4 regions of the Acinetobacter sp. C26M genome follow, and region 1 is predicted to be linked to each of the others. Evidence: predicted binding sites of a transcription regulator. Region 1 holds the regulator's gene; each other region holds the start of a gene.
The links. The regulator PhoB, encoded in region 1, activates phosphate uptake and scavenging genes when phosphate is short. The targets are predictions, from matches to a motif close to TGTCATNAANCTGTCATAA.

Region 1 (2,213 bases):
TGTCATAAGCAACCAATAGACGGCTTTCGCCACCGAAGCGGGTCAGTTTGACTTGTACGTAACGTTCTTCATCCATCTGTGCTTGCAGACGGATACCATCAGGAGATTGCTCACTGTGGTTAAAATATTCAATAAAACTGGGTTGACGCAAAATGGACAATAAATTGCGACCACGATCCAAGGGACTAATCCCTAACAGTTTTTCAGCAGCAGGATTCCACCATTCGATTTGATGTTGATCATCAATTAAGACCACGGCTTCGGCCAATGCCACCAAAGAAGATTGCGCACGATCAATCAAACCCACCATTTCAGCTTGAACAATACGTTCTTGACGCTGCGCACGATAGACATTGAACAGTAATGCGCCCCAGATCCCGTTCAGATTTGGAGGGACGTCATAAGGGCGATTGGAAATCCATTCATTGACCAGATAAAGCGAGCGGAGCTGTAGCATGAAAAACAGCACAAAGGCGACAAAAATACAGCTCCAGAAGTATCCCACCCCGAATCCGACTAAGCTCGCAATCAATAAGAAAAAAAGTAACAGTCTTAAATCTTGTTTTGCAAAGGTCCATAAACTGCTGTAGCGAAAACGTTGGTGTTCACGTGCCAGTTCAGGGACGGGATAAGGTTCATACATAAAGGATTTTTAACCTACTGCTAAATCTGCTCGTGTCGAGAAGCGATAACCTGTGCCACGAACGGTTTGGACAAAACGGTCGACACCAAAAGGCTCTAACACTTTGCGTAAACGACGAATATGCACATCAATGGTACGGTCTTCGATATAGACATTACCACCCCAGACTTGATCTAGGAGTTGAGCACGCGTATAGGCACGCTCTGGGTGCGTCATAAAGAAGGCCAATAAACGATATTCGGTTGGACCCATCTCTAAAATACTGTTGCCAAAACTCACGCGCTGACTGACAGGATCAAGTAATAAGCCATTGGCATCAATCACTTTCTCACCGCTCAATGCATTGGCACGACGTAACACTGCTTTGATACGAGAGACCAGTTCACGGGTTGAAAATGGCTTGGTCATGTAATCATCTGCACCGGCATCCAGACCTTGAACTTTATGGTCTTCTTCGCCACGTGCAGTCAGCATGATCACAGGAATCTCTGCCAAGTTCTCATCACGTTTGAGGCGGCGGCATAAATCTACGCCACTTACACCACCTGGTAGCATCCAATCCAGCAAAATAAGCGCAGGACGCTGATCAACGATAATCTGATGCGCTTGTTTGGCATCCTCTGCTTGTAAACATTGGAAGCCTGCCATATCTAAAGAGGTATGGATCATTTCGCGGATCGGTAGCTCATCATCGACAATTAAAATATAGTCATCTTTCACAGCGCAATACCCTTAAAATCTGTAACGGTTTAACCGTTTTGTTGTTATGACAGGCTTATTACAAAGATTAATTATGACAATATCATTGCAAAAGAATTAATAAAGTCGAATTTAGCAATAAATTGTGACAAGCATGGGGCAGAGTCGTGACGGATTGATGACAATTTGCTTAGCAATAAAGCAAATAAATTCATTTGTTTAACTAAAGTGTAGTTTAACAGCTTTGTTTGTCACAAAACTGTAAAACGATTTTAATTTTTTTGCGAGGTTGTTTCGATAAAAGACAAAAAGACAGCACAGCAGGCTGACAAAACATCTTCCAACGGCTGTTTGAAGCCTTCTGAGACCCAGCGAATAATAATATGGGTGACATAACCATTTAAGCCCGTTGCCATGAGCGAAACTTCTTCAGCACTTTGTGGTGCATTTGGCATGGTGATCATCACAAATCCTTGAATAATACGATCGAACTGGGTCAAAGTCTCTTGAATGGTGGCTTGATTATGTAGATCTTGAACCAGCATTGCATCAATATAAATAATTCGTGCCATACGAGGATCATCTTTAATGGCATTCAGTAATGCAGAGAGGCCAGCGTTCACCATATTCTTCGGTTCTGGCGCAGCCATCAGAACAGCTTGGGTTAAACAGGTTTGCATTTTTTCAATCATTTTTAAGAACACGGTTTGAAACAGTTCTTCGCTTTTCTTAAAAGATTCATAAAAATAGCGTTCAGTCAGCTTGGCTTCATTACAGACATCTTTGACCGTGACCGAGAAAAAGCCTTGTGTGCCGTAGGTTGCAATACCTGCTTCAATTAATTTTTCACGACGTGCTTCTTTGCGCTCGG
Region 2 (2,213 bases), 1.6 Mb from region 1:
TTCAGTTAAATAGCCCATGACTTTCATGTTGTTTAATACAACATCACGGCGTTTCTTGGCAGATTCTGGATTACGCCAAGGGTTATATAGAGAGGGGCCTTGAACTAGACCAACCAAGTACGCTTGCTGTGAAATATTCAGCTCACGTAAAGGTAAACCAAAATAAAACTGTGATGCTAGACCATAGCCATTAATCGAATAGCTTCCATTTTGGCCTAAGTTCACTTCATTTAAATACGCTTCAAGAATCTCATCTTTGCTGTAATGTAGTTCAATTAATACTGCCATCAAAGCTTCATTAACTTTACGTTTCAGCGTCTTCTCTGGTGAAAGATAGAAGTTCTTGACTAATTGCTGCGTTAAAGTTGAACCACCTTGACGGCGGCCACCTGTGGCATTACTGACCAAAGCACGTGCTGTACCACGGATTGAAATACCATGATGATGATAGAAATTACGATCTTCTGTTGAAATTAAGGCTTCAATCAGGGTTTTTGGTACTTTATTTAATTTGATGAGAACGCGGTCTTCATTATGTTGAGGGTAAATACCGCCAATCAATAAAGGTTCTAAACGTGCAACGCCTGTATTGGAAGGTTTAGTAGAACGGATTTCACTCACCTGACCATCTGCAAAAGCAAGCTCCAGCACTTGCTCAGGTTCATTACTATCGCCATAGTCAAAACCACGGGTATGCACATACATCTGGTTGCCTTGTACCACATAACTGCCAGATTTATCGTAATTCGCCGTGTTTTTATAGCCCAGTAATTTTAGCTCTTGGGTAAAATTCTCTTGGGTAATCGGTGCATTTGCATAGATTTCCAACGGGCGAGCAAATACCTTGGCAGGAATGTCCCAACGCTGACCTTCAAATTTGTCACGAATAATATTATCTAAGCGGATCAGATAGATACTAAAAGCAACAAAGACACCTATCACTAACATTGAAAAAATGAGTGCTAGAAAACCAATACCACGTTCAAACTTCATAGATTTGCGTTAAAACCAAAACAATGTCGGTAATGATGCGATAGCTTATTGTCATTTTGCAATCATAAAACTGTGAATAAATAGCAACATGCAATAAAAACTTTAAGAATGCGTTGACATTAGATGTATAAAAAAACAACGGATAGACATTTTTATACTTTTTAATCAATCATCAACGCAACATTGGTTGTTAATGATATGATAGTCAGTAATCGCGACGGAGCTAAATTATTCGTGCAAATTTCACATAAATCCTTTCGAAATATTGGTCTAATTGGACGACCAGACAAGTATTCTGTAGTAGAAACGTTATGTTTAATTCATGATCATCTGATCACTTTAGGTTTAAATCCCGTTTTTGATCAGGAAACAGCCAAACTGGTGCCTTATAGTTATGGGCAAACAGTCAGCCGAAATTTACTTGGGGAAGTGGTTGATTTAGTTGTGGTTGTGGGTGGTGATGGTTCATTATTACATGCTGCACGTGCATTGGTTCGACATAATACGCCTGTGATTGGGATTAACCGTGGTCGATTAGGTTTTTTAACAGACATAAAACCTGCGGAAGCGATATTTAAACTGGATCAAGTGCTACAAGGTCAATTTCAGCTTGATCGCCGTTTCTTATTGGAAATGGAAGTGCGTACCAATGGTGAAACGATTTATGATGCAATTGCATTGAATGATGTGGTACTACACTCTGGGAAATCGGTTCATATGATCGATTTCGAGCTGAATATTGATGGGCAATATGTCTATCGTCAGCACAGTGATGGTTTAATTGTTTCAACCCCAACGGGTTCAACTGCATATTCATTGTCAGGTGGTGGACCAATCTTACATCCGAGTATGGATGCCATAGCATTGGTGCCAATGCATCCACATACTTTGTCATCACGACCGATCGTGGTGGGTGGTCACAGTGAAGTTAAAATCACCATTCGTGAAAACCGTGTCTTACCGATGGTCAGTGCCGATGGACAACATAGTGTTGCATTAAATGTCGGTGATACCGTGCATATTCGCAAACATCCGTTTAAACTAAGCTTATTACATCCACCAGGTTATGACTTCTATATGGCATGTCGCACCAAATTGGGGTGGAATCAAGATTTTGAATCTTTTCAACAGGATGACTCATGAATATTGAACAAATGCTCGCTGTTTTAAATCCTGAAATTGTTGAGCGTCTTCGTACTGCTGTTGAAATTGGCAAATGG
Region 3 (2,213 bases), 1.9 Mb from region 1:
CGCTGATGTTCCAGAACAGAACATTCAAAGTTTATTTGATGATCAAGATGTTGAGCAGGTTGCACAACAAACTCAAGCACCTAAGCAAGCCATTTATGGTGCAATTGCTTCTGTTTTACCACAAGTGATTGACTCTTTAACTCCACAAGGGAATAGCACCAATCCTCAAGAAGCCAATCAAGATATTCAGCAAGTGTTGAATTTGGTGAGTGGTTTCTTAAAGAAGTAAAAATAACAGCAAAAAATAAAAGGGCAAAATGCCCTTTTATTTTTTGTATGACTTGAACTTCAAATTAGAAGTTGTATTCCATACCTAAACCGATTGTAGTTTTCTTATCATCTTTTACTAACCAATCACGTTTTTGTTGACCTACAACACCGTAGAAACGCGTTTGTTTGTTGATTTGATAGTCAGCACCTACACCATAAAGATCTTGTTTACGATCTTTACGACCATCAGACTCAGTTGTTGCAGAGATATATTCTGCTTTTAACTTGATTGGTGTTGATGGAATCGTATATGCAGCTGTTACGCCATATGCATCTTCTTGTAAACCTTTATATGAAGTCACAACTGCAGGAGTGCCAGCACTTGTAGTGACAGTATCATCAGTTGGTTGAGCAGTTTGCCATAATGCACCAAACACTAAGCCATCAACACCTGCAGGAGTTAAGTCTAAAGAGCCTGTTACACGAATTGCATCTGTATAAATATCAGATAAGCTATAAGCGCTATATTTAGATGCTACACCAAAGTTACCTGCAACAGCTGCAGCTAAACCGATGTTCTTATTTTCATATGTGATAGAGGTTGATACACCATCACCGAAACCATCGCGGCTGCCTTTTTTACCTTTAGCAGCACTGTCAGCAGCTGAAGATTCTTCACCTTGTTGGAACATGATGTTAAATGCTAAGCCACCTAACAGTTTCTTATCAGTTTCAAAACCGATCACGTTCTTTAAGCGATCTTCACCAGCTAATACAGCTGTCATATCTAGCTCATTGTGATCGTTAAAAATATCTTGGTTGTTTCCTGCTGCATTTTTAAAGTAAGAATCAAACTGACCTACTTTTAAAGTACCGATACCTTCAGATTTAATACCTACATAACGGTTACGGTTGCTGAATGATTGATCACCATCACCATCCGCATTAAATTGCCATTCAATCAAGTAAACTGCTGAAAGGTTATCAGTCAATTTTTCTTCGCCTTTTACCCCGATACGAGAAGCGTTTGAGTTTACTTTTGTTACGCTTTCGTCTTTAAAGCCATTTTTATCAATTTGGTCTAAAGTCACATTGAGCTTACCATACAATGTTGGTGCTGCTTGCGCTGCATTCATGGCTAAAGTTGCTACAGTAGCAGCAAGAAGCAATTTTTTCATTGAGATTTCTCCAAAACACTTTTTGTAAATGGCTGATGCCTTAGTTACTGTTATGAGCTTGCTTATGTACATAAAGTTACATAGCTCACTGACTTGTATGCAGTATCGGTAAACTTTGTGACAGAGAAGTGAAAGAAAAATGACAGTTTGATGACGATTCATATTTGGTAATAATTATATTTCTTATTATTTTTCATTTAATTAGAAAGCAAAAAAAGACGGAGTAAAACTCCGTCTTTTTAAAAATCAAAAACTAGAGCGCAGCTTTGATCTTTTCAGCAAGCGCAGTAATTTTTTCTTGATCACCCATTTTTGCTGCATGGCGACCAAGCTCATGCACTGAACTTGGAATCAAATGAAAGTGTACATGAGGTACAGTTTGTCCAGCAGCTGCGCCAGATAATTGCATCAAAACAATGCCTTTGGCTTCCAATGCTGTTTCCATTGCTTTAGCAATCTTTTGCACGACCTGAATGGTATACGCTGCAGCATCAGCAGGTAAGTCCAATAAAGTAACAGCAGGAGTTTTTGGAATCACTAAAGCATGACCATCTGCTTGGGGCATGATATCCATGAACGCGAGAACTTGATCATCTTCATAGATTTTGATTGCAGGTAATTCACCACGAAGGATGCGTGCAAAAATATTTTGGTCATCGTATGCCATGATTCATCCTTTAAAGGGCGCATTTAAAATAAAAAATTGAAATTCACTCTCTGAATTTAGAGAGTGAGCTAGAGCGTTTAAAGCACTATATAGAACAGCTTATTTGCAGTTTAGCTCTTTTTGGCGAGCTTTAATTTCATCAAGACGTTGCTGCTCTT
Region 4 (2,213 bases), 1.2 Mb from region 1:
TACCACAATACGCTTCCAACCCACCATCGTACCTAAGCCAAGTGCTAGTGCAACTGCAACTTTCACCCAGTTTGGAATATATTGAAGGAACGAATCTAGGCTACTACGATATTCTTTAACAACTTTAGCTTGGTCTTTATCCATTTCTGGTAAAGCTTCCGCTTTATCTAAACGTTTGAACGTCGTGGTACTTAAATACATGTCGTTGCGGATTTCGCTAACAGCAGCTTCAGGAATCGCCTTAAGATCGCCATAGCCAGCAACACGTGTACCCAAGTGCTCAGTCATACTTGCTAGCGCAGGCACAACTTCAGCCGTTTGTTCTTTAGTTTGGATATATTTCGTTAATACTTCACGCGCCTTTTCATCAGTCAACTCGTTCTGATTGACATTTAAAACCGTCGCCGTTTTTGCAGAGAGCTGTTCAAAAGACTGTAAATGCTGTGCATCCAGGTTTTTATTCAATGAATAAGCCAATGGAACCAAGCCGATTAAGATCAACATGATCAGGCCCATGCCTTTTTGACCATCGTTTGAACCGTGCGCAAAACTTACACCCGTACAGGTAAAAATTAAGATTGCACGAATCAGTGGTGGTGGTGGCTTATTGCCTTCTGGTGGCTGAAACAGCTCCATTTGGCGTTTAAATACTTTCTTCACCAATAAGAAGAGAATCGCTGCAAATGCAAAACCAATCAATGGAGAGAATAGTAAAGCCTTACCTACTTTAATCACCTGATCCATATCGATACCACTACTGGTCGCACCAGCTGAAGCATTCAAGATATGGTTCATAATGCCCACACCCAAAATCGAACCGATTAAGGTATGTGAACTTGATGCAGGAATCCCCAAAAACCACGTTCCTAAATTCCATAGGATTGCCGCGATTAATAGTGCAAAAACCATCGCAAAGCCAGCACCACTGCCGACATTCATGATCATTTCTACTGGGAGCAATGCAATAATACCGTACGCTACTGCGCCACTCGCCACCATAACCCCAAGGAAGTTACAGAAACCAGCCCACATCACTGCTGCTGGAGCAGGCAATGCATTGGTATAAATAACCGTCGCTACAGCGTTCGCCGTATCGTGAAAACCATTTACAAATTCAAAGCCTAAAGCAATGAAAAGTGCCGTCGATAAAAGAATAACTGAATATAAACTTAAAGGCGGTACATGTGCCAAGTCAGCACTAAGCTGAAAACCGATATAAATCAGTGTTGCAACAATAATTGTCAAAAACACCGGCATAAAGAATTTCGGTGTTGGTACATGTACATTCGTCGATTTTGCCTGAGAGCTGGCAAGCGGTGAATCCGAAACAGGAGGAAGATTAGAATTCATGTAGACGGTTAGAGGATAATAAAATCCCCTGTATTGTTTAATTAAATTATGACAATTATATGACAAAGGACTGTCACATAAAGCCAAAATTTCATGTTTTCATCACATTTTTTTGTATTTCTCAGTAATAAATCCACCTTATTTTTTATTTTAATTAATAAAAAACAATGCATTATAAAACCAAAAACAGCGCTAGAACTGTTTGTCTGATTTTGCAACAAACGCTACGAAATATGACATTAAACTGTCACATTTCGAACTGGATGTTTTCTTTTTAAGCATTATTCAATTCAATTGTGACAACTTGATGAACATTTTATGACATTTTCTAAATGACCCGATGAATCACTGTTCTGAGTTGCTGAAAATACGCGCTTTGACGTAGCTTCTGTTACAATGCCCCTGCTTTTTATCTTGATCATCGACTGGGGTTTCTGAATGTCCACGCTTACCACCCTACAATCACTTCTTACCCAACGCATCCTGATTATTGATGGTGCAATGGGAACCATGATTCAACGCCATAAATTAGAAGAAGAAGATTACCGTGGTGAACGTTTTGCAGACTGGGCATCAGACCTAAAAGGTAATAACGACTTATTGGTTTTAACCCAACCGCAGATTATTCAGGGCATCCATGAAGCCTACTTAGATGCAGGTGCAGACATTATTGAAACCAACAGCTTTAACGGCACCCGTGTTTCAATGTCTGACTACCACATGGAAGACCTTGTTCCAGAGATCAACCGCGAAGCAGCACGCTTAGCCAAAGCAGCATGTGAAAAATACTCAACTCCAGAGAAACCACGTTTTGTGGCAGGTGTCCTTGGCCCAACCTCACGTACTTGTTCGATTTCCCCGAA

Region 2: NDN11_RS07755 (NAD(+) kinase) is a predicted target of PhoB. The motif match lies at 1,043-1,061, and genes of this name have one in related genera.
Region 3: NDN11_RS09590 (porin) is a predicted target of PhoB. The motif match lies at 1,526-1,544, and genes of this name have one in related genera.
Region 4: NDN11_RS05790 (inorganic phosphate transporter) is a predicted target of PhoB. The motif match lies at 1,585-1,603, and genes of this name have one in related genera.

The regions. Positions count from the first base shown of each region.
Region 1 is NZ_CP098478.1:105,834-108,046, forward strand. Features, by position in the region: gene phoR (phosphate regulon sensor histidine kinase PhoR) at 1-643, opposite strand, end outside; gene phoB (phosphate regulon transcriptional regulator PhoB) at 653-1,363, opposite strand; gene NDN11_RS00510 (TetR/AcrR family transcriptional regulator) at 1,615-2,213, opposite strand, start outside.
Region 2 is NZ_CP098478.1:1,726,024-1,728,236, forward strand. Features, by position in the region: gene mrcB (penicillin-binding protein 1B) at 1-993, opposite strand, end outside; gene NDN11_RS07755 (NAD(+) kinase) at 1,228-2,136, shown strand; gene NDN11_RS07760 (YeaC family protein) at 2,133-2,213, shown strand, end outside.
Region 3 is NZ_CP098478.1:2,102,475-2,104,687, reverse strand. Features, by position in the region: gene NDN11_RS09595 (YidB family protein) at 1-229, shown strand, start outside; gene NDN11_RS09590 (porin) at 294-1,388, opposite strand; gene NDN11_RS09585 (HIT family protein) at 1,642-2,055, opposite strand; gene NDN11_RS09580 (YARHG domain-containing protein) at 2,155-2,213, opposite strand, start outside.
Region 4 is NZ_CP098478.1:1,293,187-1,295,399, reverse strand. Features, by position in the region: gene NDN11_RS05790 (inorganic phosphate transporter) at 1-1,350, opposite strand, end outside; gene metH (methionine synthase) at 1,789-2,213, shown strand, end outside.